3 regions of the Cytobacillus sp. C11.1 genome follow, and region 1 is predicted to be linked to each of the others. Evidence: riboswitches for the same ligand, from Rfam matches in the RefSeq annotation. Region 1 holds a riboswitch; each other region holds the start of a gene.
What was found. A riboswitch is a leader RNA that binds a small molecule or an ion and turns the genes downstream of it on or off. The one in region 1 is predicted to bind cobalamin.
Positions count from the first base shown of each region.

Region 2: linked by a shared signal. The riboswitch ahead of AC3ZVC_RS03385 (ABC transporter substrate-binding protein) and the one ahead of metE (5-methyltetrahydropteroyltriglutamate--homocysteine S-methyltransferase) in region 1 are both predicted to bind cobalamin.
Region 3: linked by a shared signal. The riboswitch ahead of AC3ZVC_RS13360 (ribonucleoside-diphosphate reductase subunit alpha) and the one ahead of metE (5-methyltetrahydropteroyltriglutamate--homocysteine S-methyltransferase) in region 1 are both predicted to bind cobalamin.

Region 1 is NZ_CM176935.1:330,025-336,258, reverse strand. Features, by position in the region: gene AC3ZVC_RS01640 (GNAT family N-acetyltransferase) at 1-488, opposite strand, end outside; gene AC3ZVC_RS01635 (YitT family protein) at 584-1,192, shown strand; gene AC3ZVC_RS01630 (acyl-CoA thioesterase) at 1,230-1,685, opposite strand; partial or broken gene metE (5-methyltetrahydropteroyltriglutamate--homocysteine S-methyltransferase) at 1,734-4,016, opposite strand; cobalamin riboswitch at 4,165-4,354, opposite strand; gene AC3ZVC_RS01620 (MEDS domain-containing protein) at 4,587-5,120, opposite strand; gene AC3ZVC_RS01615 (cold-shock protein) at 5,543-5,743, shown strand.
Region 2 is NZ_CM176935.1:663,009-669,242, reverse strand. Features, by position in the region: gene AC3ZVC_RS03395 (FtsW/RodA/SpoVE family cell cycle protein) at 1-45, opposite strand, end outside; gene AC3ZVC_RS03390 (hypothetical protein) at 614-1,390, shown strand; cobalamin riboswitch at 1,501-1,686, shown strand; gene AC3ZVC_RS03385 (ABC transporter substrate-binding protein) at 1,858-2,832, shown strand; gene AC3ZVC_RS03380 (FecCD family ABC transporter permease) at 2,879-3,856, shown strand; gene AC3ZVC_RS03375 (heme ABC transporter ATP-binding protein) at 3,859-5,331, shown strand; gene cbiB (adenosylcobinamide-phosphate synthase CbiB) at 5,328-6,234, shown strand, end outside.
Region 3 is NZ_CM176935.1:2,677,484-2,683,717, forward strand. Features, by position in the region: gene AC3ZVC_RS13340 (heavy metal translocating P-type ATPase) at 138-2,573, shown strand; gene AC3ZVC_RS13345 (hypothetical protein) at 2,603-2,743, shown strand; partial or broken gene AC3ZVC_RS13350 (glutaredoxin family protein) at 2,862-3,086, shown strand; gene AC3ZVC_RS13355 (hypothetical protein) at 3,127-3,372, opposite strand; cobalamin riboswitch at 3,771-3,965, shown strand; gene AC3ZVC_RS13360 (ribonucleoside-diphosphate reductase subunit alpha) at 4,103-6,234, shown strand, end outside.

The DNA of each region.
Region 1 (6,234 bases):
AGTTCTTCCTGCTGCGTATCTTCAAACCACTTCATTCCTTTGGCTAGTAAGCCGATTTTTGATAAAACTTTGCATGAAGCAGGATTAGCAGGGTCGACAGCCGCGATGATTTTCTTCATTTGCGGATTATTTTTTCTTATGTCAGTTACACAGGCAGCGGCAGCCTCTTCAGCAAAGCCTTTTCCCCAGTAATGCCGGTTCAAGTGATAAAGGAGCTCAGCTTCTTCTTCATTCTCTGTTGGATTAAATCCGCAAACCCCGATGACAGATGAGGTTTCTTTTAACTGCACAGTGTAAACCGAGTAGCCTTTTTCCACGTGCAGCTGCTTATAAAATTCGATGGAGCTTTGTATGCGGTCCTTTGTGCTGGTGCCGCCGCAGTATTTCATGACCTGAGCATCACCCCAGACCTGAAAAACATCATCCAGGTCAGCAGTTTGCATCGTTCTGAGCAGAAGGCGTTCAGTTTCAAAGTGATAGGGCATCATGCACACCTCTCTTACGTGTATTCTATCATGAGGTTTCTTATTATATGAGAATATTATAAGATAGAGTAAGGAAAAAACGGTTAGGAGATTTTGTTATGTACGTACTCTATAAGTCTTTGATACTGGGAATAGCTGCTGCGATTCAGGGCATTGCCATGACATTTTTTTTATTTCCGCATTTCATCCCGTCGGGCGGCGCTGCAAGCTTAGCTGTTATATTAAACTATTTATTGGACACGCCTTACTCGGTTACTTTATGGGTGCTGAACGCGAGCCTTTTACTGGCAGCTGCCAAGTGGCTGGGAAAAAGCAGTGTGATCTGGACGCTGTTTTGCGTCTCCGTGACTTCCATTACGATTGATTCTCTTACTCCACTTGTAACAGAGCCGCTGAATCCGGTTCTGCTGGATCTTTTACTCGGAGCTGTTGTGTTTGGAATTGGAGTAGGAATTCTATTTCGAATGGGAGCCTCTTCGGGCGGCATGGACATTTTGGCTTTAATTATTTCAAAAGCAAGAGGGGCTGCACCGGGCAGAACGCTTTTTTACATAAACAGCAGCCTGTTATTGATCACCGGGGTTGTCGTTGACTGGAAAGTTATTATTTATGCGATAATTTGCCAAATGATCGGGACGCGGATTATCGATGTTATGTACAAATTGGAATTTAAGTTGAAATTTGCAGAAAATCATCGGGTTCATTAAAAGGCCGCACAAGACGGCCTTTTACTTATTTATTCTTTTATCGTATACTCGCTCTATTTTTACGATGCTCTTTACGGGCAGCTGCTGTTTCATGGAGCCTGATTTCTTCGTCTGATAGCGGGATTACTTTTGGGACAGGCACCGGACGGCCATTTTCATCTACGGCAACCATAGTCAAAAAAGATTCGGTTGTCAGCTTGCTGTCGCCTGTCAGCAAATCTGTGGATCTGACTTTTACATACACCTCCATTGAGGTCCTGCCTGTAGAAGTGACATAGGCTTCCAGGCTAAGCGCGTCTCCGACTGTGGCAGAAGATAAAAAATCGACAGAGTCAATGGAAGCTGTAACGACAGCGTGGTTGGAATGCTTCATGGCTGCCAGAGCAGCAATCTCATCTATATAAGAAAGGACCTTGCCGCCAAATATGGTCTGAAGGTGATTGGTGTCGGGCGGAAGAACCAGTTTTGTCTGGATGGTTTTCGAACGTTCCACTGAATGGGCTTTGGCCGCATTGCAGTCATTAAAATCAAGCAAACCCGTAAGCAGTTTTTCTCGCGTCTGCTGGGCGGCCTCCGTCATAACCTTCAGAGCCTCAATTGTTTCATGGGTCCTGCGTGTCTTTAATCCGCAGTCTGGATTAATCCAGAACAGCTTTGGATCAAGGACTTGAAGGGCGCGGTCAATATTTCTGGCCATTTCCTCACGGCTCGGTACTCGGGGACTGTGAATATCGTAAATGCCAAGCCCGATGCCTTTTTTATAGGTGCTGTCTTCAAAGGCTTGAATCAGTTCCCCGTGGCTTCTGGAAGTCTCGATTGATATGACATCAGCATCAAGAGCATCAATTGCTTCGATAATGTCTTTAAAATTGGAATAGCACATATGCGTATGAATTTGGGTCTCGTTCCGAACAGAAGAGGTAGCCAGCTTAAAAGCATGGACCGCAGCATGCAAGTAGCTGTCCCAATTCTTCCTTTTTAATGGCAAGCCTTCACGAAGGGCCGGTTCATCGACCTGGATCATCCCGATACCGTTCTTCTCAAGTGCTTTGATTTCCCCACGCAGCGCCAGGGCGATTTGATTTGCCACTGTATATCGGGAAAGATCATTCCGGACAAATGACCAATTCAAAATGGTGATCGGACCCGTCAGCATGCCCTTTACAGGTTTAGATGTCAGTGATTGGGCATAGAGGGACTCTTTCAGTGTAATGGGAGTCTTGAAAAAGACATCCCCAAATATGATTGGAGGCTTTACACATCGTGAGCCATAAGACTGAACCCATCCGAATTTTGTGAATTGAAAACCGCCCAATTTTTCCCCAAAGTACTCTACCATATCGGTTCTTTCAAATTCCCCATGTACAAGCACATCCAGACCCAGCTCCTCCTGAATGTGGATCCATCGCTTGATTTCTGCTTTTATAAATTCTTCGTACTGTTCACTTGTTAGTTCACCTTTTCGCCACTTCAGCCGCTGCTTCCGAACTTCCTGTGTCTGCGGGAGACTGCCGATCGTGGTCGTTGGCAGAATGGGCAGCTTAAAAGCAGCGTCCTGTGCTTTATTGCGGATTTCATAAGGAGCTTTCCGTTCCGTTTTAAACGTATGCAGATTTTCGATAGCCTTCTGAACTTCCGTATGCTTGCGTTCAGGTGAGTCAGCTAAGGTCTTGAGTGCAGCTGAACTGGCGGCAATGTCGTTTTCAACTTTTTCTCTTCCATCATTTAAGCCTGATGTAAGAATGTTAATTTCCCGAAGCTTTTCATCGGCAAAAGAGAGGGCGTTTTTTATAGTCGTCTCGAGTGTATCTTCGTTTCTGACCGTTACCGGAGCATGCAAAAGGCTTGAAGAAGGCTGTACAATCAAGTGCCCTGGACAAACGTATTCAGAAATTTCATCAAGGAGATTGAAACAGTCCTCCAAATCTGCCCGCCAAACATTTCTGCCATCAATAATACCTGCTGCCAGCACTTTCTCCTGAGGGAAACCGAACTCTTTTAGAGCTTCAAGATTCTTTCCTCCATCATGGACAAAGTCCAGCCCAATTCCATGAACGGGAAGGGCAGTAACTTCTTCAAAATAATCTACATAGTCAAAATAGGTCTGCAGGATTATTTTGATGTTTGGAGCAGCATTACATAATGTTTCATAGACTTCTTTAAGAAGCTCGATGTCTTCTTCCGAAAAAGTACTGCATAAGATCGGTTCGTCCATTTGAACCCATTCAGCGCCTGCCTGCTGCAGTTCTTTTAGAATTTGAGCATAAAGAGGGACAAAAAGGTGTACCATTTCGTTTAACTCTTTTTCCTTATATCCTTTCGATAGTTTTACGAAGGTGACCGGGCCAAGGATAACCGGCTTGCCGATGATGTTAAGCTTTTGTTTTGCTTCGTTAAATAATGCGAGTGGCCGGTTTTCGGCAAGCACCGGTACCGTCTGGTCCAATTCCGGCACGATATAATGGTAGTTTGTGTTAAACCATTTCGTCATTTCGGAGGCAACCGCAGAAGAACTGCCTCGTGCCATATCAAAATAGGTCTCCAATGGGACTTTGCCGCCATCATATTTAAAGCGCTTTGGAACTAACCCAAACATCAACGCTGTATCCAAGACATGATCGTACATGCTCCAGTCACCGACAGGTATCAAATCTATTCCCTGCTCCTGCTGCCTTTGAAGATGAGCCAGCCGCAATTCTTCCATTTGCTTTAAAAAATATTCCCGGTCAGATTTCCCGGCCCAATACTGCTCCAAGGCTTTTTTCCATTCCCTGTGTTCTCCGATCCGTGGATATCCTAAGTTAGAGCTCCTTACGTATGCCAATATTGAAACACTCCCCGTATTTTTTTTCCGAAAATAAAAAATCTCTCTTTTCATCGAAAAGAGAGATAAATGTGCATAGTCAAATAGGTTGGGGCCATTACAGTTTTCCCAACGTGCTTACCTCACTCCTCTCTATATACCCGTAGAGTACAAGTGCATACAACAGGCAGGTCTCCTGGCTCTGGTTCACAGCAACTTAATCCCTTCCCATTTCAAATGAAACAGTGGTCTGATGATAAGTCGCTCCCCAATACAGTGGCGGGACCGCGCCGGCATTTAACCGGACTTCCCTTTTAACTGAGCAGATTTTGCTCAGCACCTGAAGCATTTCGTATGAAATTGTCTGGTAGTGCAAGCGGATCAGAAAACTCCGCAAAAAATTTAAAATATTTAAATTTAATGAAAATACTAGCACGGGATGTTGCTGCTGTCAAAAGATTTTTAATACAGAACTCTCCACAAATCTACTTCAAGGGAAGCAGTTCAAGAAGAAAATAAATACCTAGTCTTACCGGATAAAGGTGAGACAAGTTTTGCTAATAGTCAATCTTGGTTGTCGTGTTTCTTCACTCATTCATTTATAAGAAAGTTATGGCAGGATTTAAGGCTTTCTTTAAATTCTTTACTAACCCTTTCTGAATCGTAGGCACAAATAGATAGAAGTTTTGTTTTGGCAACAATTAGATCTGCCTCTTTTTCAGAAGCCGATAATTTTTTACTGACTTCCTGTTCATCACGCCATTCTACATGAGCCCAGCTCCGGACAGCTAAATCGTGTTCTGCACAACCTTCAATTAAGTTCGGGAGATAATCAAAAATAGAATTAATTCTAAAGTCTCCCTTGGCATAATAGAAGTCATAATTATTGACGAACTTTACTTTTTCAAGGCAGCTTTTATTCAATAACGTTGTGAGTCCTTTTTTAATCAATGGAGTAATTCGGTCATTTTCTACAATGATGGAGTATTCATTTAGTTCCAAGCCGGAAATAACAAAATCTATGACATTTGATATATATTGGTCCTGATTCTTAAAAAAATATAATACATGCCCCTTAGTAAGGTTATGAATTTCATGAACCTCTCTTAAATGTATACTTCCCAAATTTGCACCCCATTGGATTTTGTCATTTTATGCCTGTAGATAAGTTTATCATACTTTGATATTAAAATGGTTTCGCCAGCAGGAATCTCCATGAAAGGAGACATCATAACAAGGCAGGTAAAGAAGAGTCTATTAAACTTTTTCTTCTAACGTAAATGAAACACATTCGTTTAAATGCTGTAATGAAAATCCGTAAAATTTATGCTATTGATTGGATAATGGAGAGGACAAAAGTTTGTACTTAAACAAACGATGCTTCATTTGATGTATTCTTGCACATACTTGTGAGAAATGTTAATCTAAACTAGAATTATTTTTGTTCGGTGTAAAGGATAGTTTGAGTAAAACTTTACGTCTTGATGATCACTGAGAGCAAGGATAGTAACACAATGTGTGTTTTTACGCACAAGGAGGCAACAAATATGGAAAATGGTAAAGTGAAATGGTTTAACAGTGAAAAAGGCTTCGGATTCATCGAACGTGAAGGTGGAGAAGACGTATTCGTTCATTTCTCAGCTATTCAAGGCGAAGGTTTTAAATCTTTAGAAGAAGGTCAAGCAGTGACTTTCGATGTTGAGCAAGGTCAACGTGGAGCTCAAGCAGCTAACGTGCGTAAATCTTAATAAAAAACCAAACTCAAGCAGGCTCTTTACGAGCCTGTTTTTTTATTTAATGAACTTAAAAGTAAGGAACCCCACTTCCGAATGAGCAGGGCACATGTACACAGTAAATCAAATGGTATACAAAGTTTATCATATTATTACGTATTGTCCTAATTGCTATGACTAAACAGTTTAAAGTTCTATTGTAGAGAGTAGCTGATAATTGTCACTCTATCTTGTTTGTAATGCAACTAACAGATAACTTATGTTTATGATCAGCTGCCAAATAAGCGGCTTTTACTGACGGGGCGAGTTAGTTAAACAAGAGTGGATCTCTAAATAAAAAACTTGGGTTAAATTCTCCCAAGCTCATCTATGAAGGATGACTAAAGTTTATTTTTGGCAGACTTATGTCTATCTTTTTAAGCTATCCTGTCATTCGGCTGCCACTTCCGGTAGCTTTTTTATTTATGACCTAAAGGTTAGCGGAACCAGCTAATATGTCGACGTGC
Region 2 (6,234 bases), 330 kb from region 1:
TAGCGTCCAATCAATTCGATCTGAAAATCTTTTAGTTTGATCCATTCATACACACCTGGTTTCTTTACCTATTTACATTTTTATCCTAACAAAGAAAAATACCCCTTACAATGGCTGTTTGGATGTAGTTTCATTTGTTGTTCTATATCTTTAGACGAATTGAAGCTTGAGATAGTTTCTTGCAGTTCCATAAATTAAGTACTTTGTTGATTAGAACTGTGTTGTTTGGAGCGGAGGGTGCGGGATCCTTAAAAATGCCTGAATTTTAATGAAAAAGTATCTAAGTGAATTTAAAAATAGTGCAAAGACGGGTATATGGAAATTAAATGGGAGACCTAATAATATTTTTCTAAACTGGAAAGATATTTTTTAATATTTTTGCTACAATAAGAGAAGAGAAAATACTCATATGTTAAAGCAGACAGTTTCATAGTCAGAAGCTGTCTTTTTCGATAACTGTCCAGCTCCATACGTAATGCTTCGACAGAATTCACGCAAGACTAAGAGCGTTAGCGTTTGAGAGGGTGGCATTTTTAGCCTGCGTTCCTCATAGGCGGGCGCCTTGCGCTTTTCTTTATATACTACTCTTGTTAACGGTTCGGAGGTTTCGCCATTGAAAAAAAGAAATCATGCTATTCGTGATCTCATTTATATTCATCTTAATGAACAGGATCAGTATGTTATGACATATGGAATTGAATTTGCGGAGTTTGTCCAAACCCTTTCAGATTCGATTAATAATCTGCTATTGCTGAAGCACCGCTATGAACATGGCGATTACAATATGCATACGATGTTCGATTACGTGTCAAGAGACAAGCTTGGAAGATTAGTGGAAGAGGATGTTTACGGCTATGGCGATTTTTGCTGGATTGATTTTGAGGAAGAGGAGGCTGTAAATGAGCTTCCCGGCCAGGCAATCGCGGAGCTTCTTTATATTGGCCATGTAAAAGAGCACTTAAAGCCGCCGTTTTACAATTATTTGAGTAATCGGTATGTGTACCTTGCCATCGATGACGGCTGGTTTAATCGTACCTATTACAGGGACTTGAATGATTTTTACCGAATGCTCGGAGAAGTAATCCCGGGTAAAATGGGGCAAATGAAAGTCGAAAAAACGCTGCTCGGCATTAAAAAGAAAAAGACGTATCCGCCTATTTCAAGAGACGTCCTTCTTTCACTGAAGCCATTAATGAAAGAAGGGGCAGTGCTGTCTATAAAGGACATTGATCAGAATCGGGTCCGAATTGAAATTCCTATTTGGATAATTGGCGATTTTGCCAATATGGATGATATGTATGACGAATATGAATCGATCGTGAAGGAGCCTTGTGAAGCGAAGATTGTGTTCGATAAGAAAACAAGAGAATGGAAGATTTACTCCCGATAGTATGCTGAACTTTTTTACAACATTCAGCAAATTTCTCTTACATTTTAAGCTGGATGGTGTATAATCGGAAATAGAAAAATTTTATATGCACGAAAGAACAGGTGTCTTCTTAAAGAGAGTAAAGGCCATTGGCTATTATTCTTTTGAAGACTTAATAGGGAAGCTGGTGAAAATCCAGCGCGGTCCCGCCACTGTAAATGGGAGCCGTCTGCAAATCCACTGTACATATGCGTATGGGAAGGTGCAGAACGGCAATGACCATGAGCCAGGAGACCTGCCTGATTCTTAAGCACCCTTAAACCTACGAGGATAGGGAGGTGTTTGGTCCGGCCATCTTTTCTTCATACATAATTGAGAATTATGACCACACAAACATCTCCTTGCCATTCGAGGAGATGTTTTTTTATTTACCTTGCTGGTACCAGGTACCACCCGAATTTTGTCGAAAAGTATTGGAGGAATGAAGGATGAGGAAGATTTATTCGTTGTTGTTGACTTTGCTGCTTGCAGCAGGAGTGTTGGCTGGATGCGGTGAGAATGCTGAGCAGCCTGAGAAGAATGATTCCGCTAAGGAAGAACAGTCTGCTGGGGAGGGAAAAACTGATTTTCCAGTAACGATAAAGGATGCTCTTGATGAAGAAGTAATCATTGAATCAAAGCCTGAAAGAATCGTATCCCTGATTCCAAGCAATACGGAAATTGCTTTTGAATTGGGATTGGGAGAAGAAGTGGTAGGAGTTTCCGACTTTGATAATTACCCGTCAGAAGCAACCGAGAAAGAAAAGATCGGCGGCCAGGAATTTAATGTAGAGAAGATTATTTCTTTAAGCCCTGAACTTGTGCTGGCACATGAGTCTACTGCAGAGTTGGCTGCCGCAGGCTTGCAGCAGCTGAAGGATGCCGGTATAGCGGTGTTGGTTGTAAACAATGCTGAGAACTTTGACCAGGTGTTTGAGTCTATCATGATGATCGGGGAAGCATCCGGTGAAAAGGCCGAAGCGGAAAACCTGGTGGCAGGCATGAAGAAAAAGCTTGAGGAAATCAAAGCTAAAGCAGCGGATATTAAAGAGGAGAACAGAAAGTCAGTTTATGTCGAAGTAGCTCCGGCTCCAGAGATTTACTCACCCGGCAAAAATACCTTTATGGATGAAATGCTTAGCACAATCAATGCAAAAAATGCTGTAACTGAAGAAGGCTGGGTAAAAATTGATCCGGAAACGATTGTAGAGCGGAATCCGGATGTAATCGTAACAACTTATGGATACTATACAGAAGATCCAGTGGGAGAAGTCGTAAATCGTGACGGCTGGCAGGATGTCAGCGCTGTGAAAGATGAGCACGTTACCGATGTGGATTCAGATATGGTTACCAGATCAGGTCCGCGGATTATTGAAGGAGTAGAGGAACTTGCCAGAGCAGTTTACCCTGAAACATTTAAATAATAAGGTTTTAGCTTATATAGCAGCCTTTGCTTTTCTTATTTTTGCGATGCTGCTTGGCGTTTCGATAGGAACTGTAAATGTTCCGGCTATGACCATTATAAAGGTGATTGCGACAGAGGTTTTCCGTTTGATTCCAACTGAAGCGGCAGACCCCATGCACACAAATATTGTCATGAGTATTCGGCTGCCGCGGGTCTTGCTGGCAGGTCTTGTGGGAGCGTCTCTCGCCATTGCGGGAGCCGCCTTTCAAGGGCTGCTGCGAAATCCGCTTGCTGATCCATATACACTCGGTGTTTCATCTGGTGCATCGGTTGGAGCGGTTTTAACCCTGTTTTTTAATATCTCCATCCCGCTTGCAGGAATATTTACATTGCCATTATTAAGTATTTTATTTTCTTTTTTGACGATCTTTATTGTCCTGCTTTTTGCAAGACAGATTGAAAGGTCCATGAAAGTTGAGACCATTATTTTAACAGGAATCATTTTCAGTTCTTTTTTAGGTGCCCTTATTTCCCTGATGATTGCGCTGACGGGGGAAGAGTTAAGGCAGATTATCAGCTGGCTGCTTGGAAGTGTCTCCATGCGGGGCTGGGCTTATATAAAAATCATGATTCCGTTCTTTTTGATAGGTTCTTTGATCCTTTTGATGAACAGTAATGAATTGAATGCCATGTCATTTGGGGAAGAAAGGGCCCAGCATATTGGGGTGAATGTGCAAAAAAGAAAGATGATGATTCTGATTGCCGGTTCGATTTTAACGGGTGCAGCAGTTGCTGTTTCAGGGACCATTGGATTTGTTGGGCTGGTGATTCCCCATCTTACCCGTTTGATATGGGGGCCGGATCATCGGCATTTATTACCGCTCTCAATTTTAACTGGAGCAGGATTCCTGATAATGGCTGATCTCGTGGCCCGCACGATTATTGCGCCAACAGAGCTGCCTATTGGTGTCATTACTGCTTTAATCGGGGCTCCCGTTTTTGCCATCATATTAATGAATAGACGGACAAAAGGAAGAGGTTAAATATGCTTAGCGCTCAGAAAGTGATCGGGGGATATGGCGGGAAATCCATAGTAAAAAATGTGTCATTTGAAGTGGGAAGAGGAGAGCTCTTTGGAATATTAGGCCCGAATGGAAGCGGAAAAACCACACTGCTGAAGATGCTAAGCGGAATACTCCCAGTAAAATCCGGGAACGTCATGATTAAGGGCAAGTCGATTAAGGACTATTCTCCAAAGGAACTTGCAAAAATCATAGCGGTACTTCCCCAGCATTCCTCACAGGCATTTTCCTATACGGTCAAAGAAACGGTTTCCCTCGGAAGATACGCCCATCAAAAAGGCTGGTTTCAAAGCTGGTCAATAGAGGATGAAGAAGCAGTGAACCGCGTCATGGAGCAAACTGGGATATCCAAGTTTCAGGATCAGGATATCCAGCAGCTTTCCGGAGGAGAAAGGCAGCGGGTGTTTTTGGCTCAGGCCCTTGCGCAAAATCCTGAGATCTTATTGCTGGATGAGCCAACCAACCATCTTGACCTCAGCTATCAAAAGGAACTCCTTGATTTATTAAGAGCCTGGGCAAAGGACTGCGGGCTGACGGTTATTTCAATTTTTCATGACTTGAATCTGGCTGGATTATACTGCGATCGCCTTTTGCTTCTGGAAAATGGTGAAATCAATATTGATCACGTTCCAAATGAGGTTTTAAAAGAGGAGCGGATCCGGGATGTTTATAAAACAAGGATTGAAAAGCAGCCGCACCCGAGAGTGCCTGCCCCGCAAATGGTGCTGGTGCCGGAAAAGACCGCAGCAGATGAGCAGAAACTTATTCGTATTGATGAAAGTTTGCTGCAGCAAAATGAGGAAATGCTGATCCTTCAATCACCCATTCCTATGAGAACCATGTCCTCTGGGGTCGTTGGATCGGGAACCGGCTGGAATCGGACCTTTGTCAACAGGCATGTCAGCAAGGATTATGATTGCAGTGACCATAGGTTGGAGATGGCAGACTATATAAAGAAGCAGGGTTTTGAACCTGGTGAAACAGTAGGAATGATGACAGCCGTATACTTGGAGGATTTTAGCTGCCGGCTTTATGAGGACGAGGATTTCTCTGTTTATATTGTTGTAACCGCAGGAGTCGGAAATGCAATAGATGCCTCCAGAAGCAAGGAGCACTCCTATCACCTGACACCAGGCACAATCAATACGTGGGTTTTTGTCAATGGGAATATGACAGAGGAAGCTTTTATCCAATGTATTATGACAGCAACCGAAGCGAAAACAAAGGCCATGCAAGACCAGCAGGTAATGGATGCTGTAACAGGTACGATTGCAACCGGCACCTCTACTGATAGCATTTTGGTGGCTGCCACACAGCAGGGGGAAAAGCTGGAGTATGCCGGCACCATCACACCACTTGGTAAAGTGGTTGGAAAAGGTGTCTATGAAAGTACAGCTGAAGCAATTCAGAACTCGAAAAGAAGGATTAAACAATGATTATTTATCATTTGTTCGCCATTATCTTAGCTTATGTAATAGATCTGCTGATTGGGGACCCTCCAGATTGGCCGCATCCGGTCAGGTGGATGGGTTCTTTTATACATACACTCGAAAAAGCACTTAACCAAGGGCGCTGCAGAAGATTAAAAGGAGTCGCCATGCTGGGAATCGTTTTGCTTATAGTAGCCGGCATATCAGTGTTTCTTACCAGCCTTTGTTATAAGATTCATCCGATCGCAGGCATTCTGGCGGAAGGTATCCTTATTTCAGCAGCAATTGCCCAAAAGAGCCTGAAAGAAGCAGCTGTGGCTGTATATAAGCCATTAAGAAAGGGCGATATAGAGGATGCACGGCAAAAGCTTTCTTATATTGTCGGAAGAGACACAGATTGCCTGGATGAGTCCGGAGTTGTTCGGGCTGCGGTCGAAACAGTTGCAGAAAATACGAGTGATGGCATTACCGCTCCGCTGTTTTGGGCATTGATTGGCGGGGCGCCTCTCGCTCTTGTTTACAGAGCCATTAATACATGTGACAGCATGGTCGGCTATCGGAATGAGAAATATGCAAAGTTTGGCTGGGCATCGGCCATTGTTGATGATGCAGCCAATTGGATTCCAAGCAGATTAACTGCGTTTTGCATGCTCCTTAGCAGCAAGCCCAAACAAACTCCAGCGGGGGAGGCTTGGAGGCTTTTGCTTCGGGATGCAAGAAAGCACCCAAGTCCAAATAGCGGCTGGGGTGAAGCAGCAACAGCGGCAATCCTTGGCGTCCAGCTTGGAGGCATTAATTTTTATAAAGGAGTCCTTTCTAATCGGGCTGCAATGGGTGAACATCATGTTTTCCTCGAAAAAGAACATATCTTGGATTCTATCACTATTATGAAACGGTCAGTTTTCACGT
Region 3 (6,234 bases), 2.3 Mb from region 1:
GAACGTGTGGGTTAATAGCACGTTCTCTTTTTTTAAAAAATTTGTCTAATTATTTTTGGTTGACATATAGGGTAGTGGGGTATAGTATAATGAGTGAAATCAAAATTATACGTCACTTAATTTAAGGAGTGGTATTTATGAATGATGCGGCTTTAAGAGAAGTTCAGCTTCCTATATCAGGCATGACCTGTGCGGCATGTTCTTCACGCATCGAGAAAGGGTTAAATAAGCTTGAAGGTGTTCAGGAAGCGAATGTTAATCTTGCACTGGAAAAAGCATCAGTCAAGTATAATCCAGATGTAACATCTGTTGAAGCGTTTGAGAAAAAAATTGAGGACCTGGGTTATGCAGTTGTTTCTGAGAAAGCTGAATTTGAGTTGCTTGGCATGACCTGTGCCACTTGTTCGCAGCGGATAGAAAAAGGGCTTAAGAAGATGGCCGGTGTCAAAAAAGCTGTTGTCAATCTTGCCCTTGAGACAGCGACTGTTGAATATAATCCTGAACAGGTAAATGTCCAGGACATGATAAAGAAAGTAGAGAATCTCGGTTATCAGGCCAAAGTAAAACAAGATGCAGAAAAAGATGGCGCAGATTACAGGGAGAAAGAGATCGAGAAGCAAAAAGGGAAATTCATTTTTTCCTTAATCCTGTCCATTCCTTTGTTCTGGTCAATGGTAGGCCATTTTGAATTCACACAATTTATTTATGTTCCTGATATGTTTATGAATCCGTGGGTGCAGCTTGCACTTGCAACTCCTGTTCAATTTTTCATCGGAAAGCAATTCTATATAGGTGCATATAAAGCGCTTAAAAATAAAAGTGCCAATATGGACGTCTTGGTGGCTCTTGGTACTTCAGCTGCCTATTTTTACAGTCTTTATCAATCGCTTTTGTCAATTGGCACGGATACTCACATGGTTGAGCTTTACTATGAAACGAGTGCCATATTAATTACCCTGATTATTTTGGGTAAATTATTTGAAGCTCGTGCCAAAGGCCGTTCTTCAGAGGCTATTAAGAAGCTGATGGGGCTGCAGGCAAAAACAGCCACTGTTTTGAGAAATGGGGAAGAGCTTGAAATCCCCCTTGAAGATGTACTTGTTGGCGATATCATATATGTAAAGCCAGGCGAAAAAATCCCTGTGGATGGAGAAATCACGGAAGGCCAGTCCGCTTTGGACGAATCCATGCTCACCGGGGAAAGTGTACCGGTTGATAAATCAGTCGGCGATACAGTTATTGGATCAACAATCAATAAAAATGGCTTCCTGAAAATTAAAGCTACTAAAGTAGGCAAAGATACGGCCCTTTCCCAAATAATCAAAGTGGTTGAAGAAGCACAGGGCTCCAAAGCCCCAATACAGCGCCTGGCAGATAAAATTTCCGGAATCTTTGTCCCTATTGTCGTGTCAATAGCTGTTATTACCTTCTTTGTTTGGTATCTATGGGTTAGCCCTGGCGAGTTTGCAGAAGCCCTTGAAAAATTAATTGCTGTGCTTGTTATTGCATGTCCTTGTGCATTAGGTTTGGCCACGCCAACATCCATAATGGCAGGTTCAGGCCGTGCAGCGGAATATGGAGTTCTTTTCAAAGGCGGAGAGCATTTGGAATTAACTCATGAAATAACTACAGTTGTTCTCGATAAAACAGGAACCGTAACCCACGGAAAGCCTGTATTAACAGATGTGATTGTGGAAGGGAACATGGAAGAAAACATTTTCCTTCAGCTTGCTGGTTCAGCCGAAAGGCAGTCAGAGCATCCATTGGCTGAAGCAATTGTTAAGGGAATAAAGGAAAAAGAGATAACTTTATTAAATCCTGAAGAGTTCGAAGCCATTCCAGGCTTCGGAATTAAAGCCAGAGTGGACGGCAAAGATCTGCTTATCGGGACAAGAAGGTTAATGCAAAAATATGATATAGACATTGAGACAGCACAGGCAAAAATGGAATCCCTTGAGGACAATGGGAAGACGGCGATGCTTGTCGCGGTTGATGGACAATATATCGGCATTGTAGCCGTTGCGGATACTGTAAAGGAGACATCCAAAGAAGCGATCAGGCGCCTGAAGGATATGGGTCTTGAAATTGTAATGATCACAGGTGATAACAAGCGGACTGCCCAGGCGATTGCAGATGAAGTGGGAATTGACGCCGCTATTGCGGAAGTTCTTCCAGAAGGGAAAGCAGATGAAGTTAAAAAGCTTCAGGAACAAGGCAAAAAAGTCGCAATGGTTGGTGACGGCATTAACGATGCTCCTGCCCTTGCGGTGGCGGATATCGGAATGGCTATTGGAACAGGTACGGATGTTGCGATGGAAGCTGCCGATATTACGCTGATGAGAGGCGATCTCAATAGTATTGCAGATGCGATCCTAATGAGTAAGAAGACAATACGCAATATAAGGCAAAACCTGTTCTGGGCTTTCGCTTATAATACGCTTGGAATTCCGGTAGCAGCTTTAGGTTTCCTTGCCCCTTGGCTTGCAGGTGCTGCGATGGCTTTCAGTTCAGTCTCAGTCGTATTAAATGCTCTCAGATTGCAAAGAGTAAAGTTAAATGAAAAGAACGGTTAAAGAATAGCAGACGGAAGGAGCTGGCTATTATGAAAAAATGGGCTGGTGCTGCCATTGCTTATTTGGTACTTGTTATGGCAGGTTATGCTATATATGATGGATTCCTTGCTGATCCTGAGCAAGAACAGCATGAAATTGAGAACCACGAAGTAAATGAGGATGCTGAATAACATCCATCCATAAGTTCGGGTAGTAAAAGAAATAGATAAATTATTCGAAAGGGAGGCTGCTGAGTTGAAGGCAAACATTACACTTTATACAAGGCCTACTTGACAGGATTGCCAGGCGGCGAAAGAGTTCCTTTCGCAGAATAATGTAACATATAATGAAGTAGATCTTGCCAAAGACCCAGATAGGGAACAGGATCTTATCAATTTAACCGGCAGCCGAATTGTTCCAGCCTTTCTGTTTGAAAAAAAGAAATGGTATGGCGGAACAAAGAAAAAGCATGTAATAGGCTTTGAGATGAACCATGACGAAATTAGAAATATCATTGAGAATGATGGATTTTAAGAAGAAAACAGAAGGAGAGATAATCTCCTTCTGTTTTTAATTAGTGCATCATATTTTCCATTGTGCTAAAGCCTTTGCTCGGCATCGCACCTTTGGTTCCATGGCAGCTCTCATACATTTCTTTCAGTTCCTGGTTGGAAAATTCGGGGTGCATTTCCTGCATGAGCGGCTTCATTTTTCCAAAGTTCAATAAACCTTCAGGTGATTCGTTTCCTGCTGCTAGAATGGCAGTACCTGAACCAAGAATAAGGGAAACGGAGAATATTCCAGCAATCAATTTTTTCATTTTTGAATCACTCCTTTTTTTATTGCATCTTTAGATTACAGTTTAATTGTCGAGAAACTATCGAGGAAAATTGAACTAAATGTGAATTGATTAATTAAGGCTGTTTTCATAAAGTTTGTTGCTTTTCAATAACTCAGTTTAATTCGCTGAGTTGATAGGAGCGGAGGGCAATTGACTCCTGCGGGAGGAGAGGGAGCGGGAGACCCCGCAAGTGAAACCGAGGAGGCTCCCGTTCCTCCCCGCGGAAAGCAAGTGCCTGCAGCGGAAATCAACGGGCGTAATTCATAGGAAAAAATAACATTCTATACGAAAAGAGCTTAAATTAAATAATTTGTAATCTAGTATTCCCTATGATAGAATTACCTACAATATATAGTGATTATTATAAAATGAAAAACTACATATAGATCGTGATTGGTGTTCTTAAATGGACTTAAAAGGGAATCCGGTGGAAATCCGGAGCTGTCCCCGCAACTGTAAGTGCAGACGAAAAAAGCATGCCACTGTACAAGCCGCTTTATGGCGCTAGTATGGGAAGGGCTTTTAGTAGATTGAAGCACAAGCCAGGAGACCTGCCAGGGCGATCGAAAGTTTCTTATCTTCGGGGATTGAGATGATGAAACGATGGTGTAATGGCTTTCCATAGAAGAACTGGATCCTGCTATTAACTTTCGTTTGATCCGCTCATTTTCCGGGCGGATTTTTATTTTGCCATTTAGGAGGAAGCAAGATGGTATATACCTTACAAACGAATACAGTAATAGAGGAACTGAAATCAGAATTTCCAAGCCTTGATTTTGAATTATTATTGAAAAGATCTGAAGAGATGAACCATCTAAAGGAAGAAGCGCTGTATGATCAGCTGATTTTAGAATGTTTGTCATGGATAAGTATGGATGAGCCTGATTGGACCTTTGCAGCTTCACGCCTTCTTTTAAAAAAATTGTATCAGGAAGCAGGTGAAAACAGAGGTTGTTTGCCGGAGGATTGCTACGGACACTTTTATCAATTGATCGAGCGGCTGACAGCTCTGGAAATCTATGAAAAAGATTTATTGGATACCTACTCACAGGGCGAAATCAATGAGCTGGCAGAAACTATTATAAAGGAAAATGATCATTTATTTACATATTTGGGGCTGAAAATGCTTGCAGATAGGTATCTTGCGAGGGATAGACAGAAAAATCTATATGAGCTGCCACAGGAACGGTTTATGATCATAAGCATGGTTTTAATGAAAAGGGAACGGCCGGAAAAGCGGCTGAAGCTTGTGAAGGAAGCCTACTGGGCCATGAGCGGCTTATATATGACAGTGGCCACGCCTACACTGGCAAATACGGGAAAAAACTGGGGACAGCTTTCCAGCTGTTTTGTTGAAACGGTCGATGACAGCCTTGAGGGAATCTATGACAGCAATACAGATATAGCCTCTCTGTCGAAGAATGGCGGGGGAATCGGTGTCTACTTGGGGAAAATCCGCAGCAGAGGCAGTGATATTAAAGGTTTTAAAGGCGCTTCATCAGGTGTCATTCCATGGATGAAGCAGCTGAATAATACAGCGGTCAGTGTGGACCAGCTGGGACAGCGTCAGGGAGCGATCAGCGTTTATCTGGATGTATGGCATAAAGATATCTTCTCCTTCCTGGATGCAAAGCTTAATAACGGAGATGAAAGACAGCGAACCCATGATTTATTTACCGGAGTGTGCATCCCGGATTTGTTTATGGAGAAAGTAGAATGCCGCGGGTATTGGTACTTGTTTGATCCTCATGAAGTACGGAAGGTAATGGGTTTTTCGCTTGAGGACTTTTATGACGAAGGTGAACGGGAGGGATCTTTCAGGCAGAAATACAAAGAATGCCTTGACAGCCCCCTGCTTTCAAGAGAAAAGGTACCTGCAATCGAAATTATGAAGTCAATCATGAAAAGCCAGCTCGAGACAGGAACTCCCTTCATGTTTTATCGGGATGAAGTAAATCGGAAAAATACAAATTCCCACTCCGGAATGATCTATTGTACAAATCTTTGTACAGAGATTGTTCAAAATCAAAGTATAACTAAGAGAACGGAAGAGTATACCAAGGATGGGAAGATCATTATTGAAAAGATACCTGGAGACTTTGTCGTTTGCAATCTTTCATCTATTAATCTGGCAAGAGCCTCCCAACATAATGTCCTTGAAAGGCTCATTCCGATTCAGGTACGGATGCTAGATAATGTGATTGATATTAACAGGATTCCAGTACTCCAAGGACAAATCACCAATCAAAAGTACCGGGCGATTGGTTTGGGGACATTTGGATGGCACCATCTGCTTGCACTGAAAAAGATTCCCTGGGAAAGCATGCAGGCAGCAGACTTTGCTGACAAGCTCTATGAAAAAATTGCCTATTTAACGATAATGAGCTCTATGACCCTTGCAGAAGAAAAAGGGGAATATCCAGCTTTTGAGGGATCTGATTGGGAGACAGGCGCCTATTTTGAAAAAAGAGGATATTTGAACACGGACTCCAAATTTAATTGGACCGCATTAAAAGAAAAAGTAAAGAAAGTTGGAATCCGCAATGGGTACTTGATGGCGGTTGCTCCCAATGCATCAACCGCCTTGATTGCAGGCAGCACACCAAGTATAGACCCTATTTTTAATAAACAATATTCCGAGGAGAAAAAAGATTACCGGATTCCTGTGACAGCTCCTGACTTAAACAGCGAAACCATCTGGTATTACAAGTCTGCCTACCATATTGGCCAGGAGTGGAGCATCCAGCAGAATGCCAAAAGGCAAAAGCATATTGACCAGGCGATTTCATTTAATTTTTACATCCCTAACAATATAAAAGCGGTACATCTTTTAAATCTGCA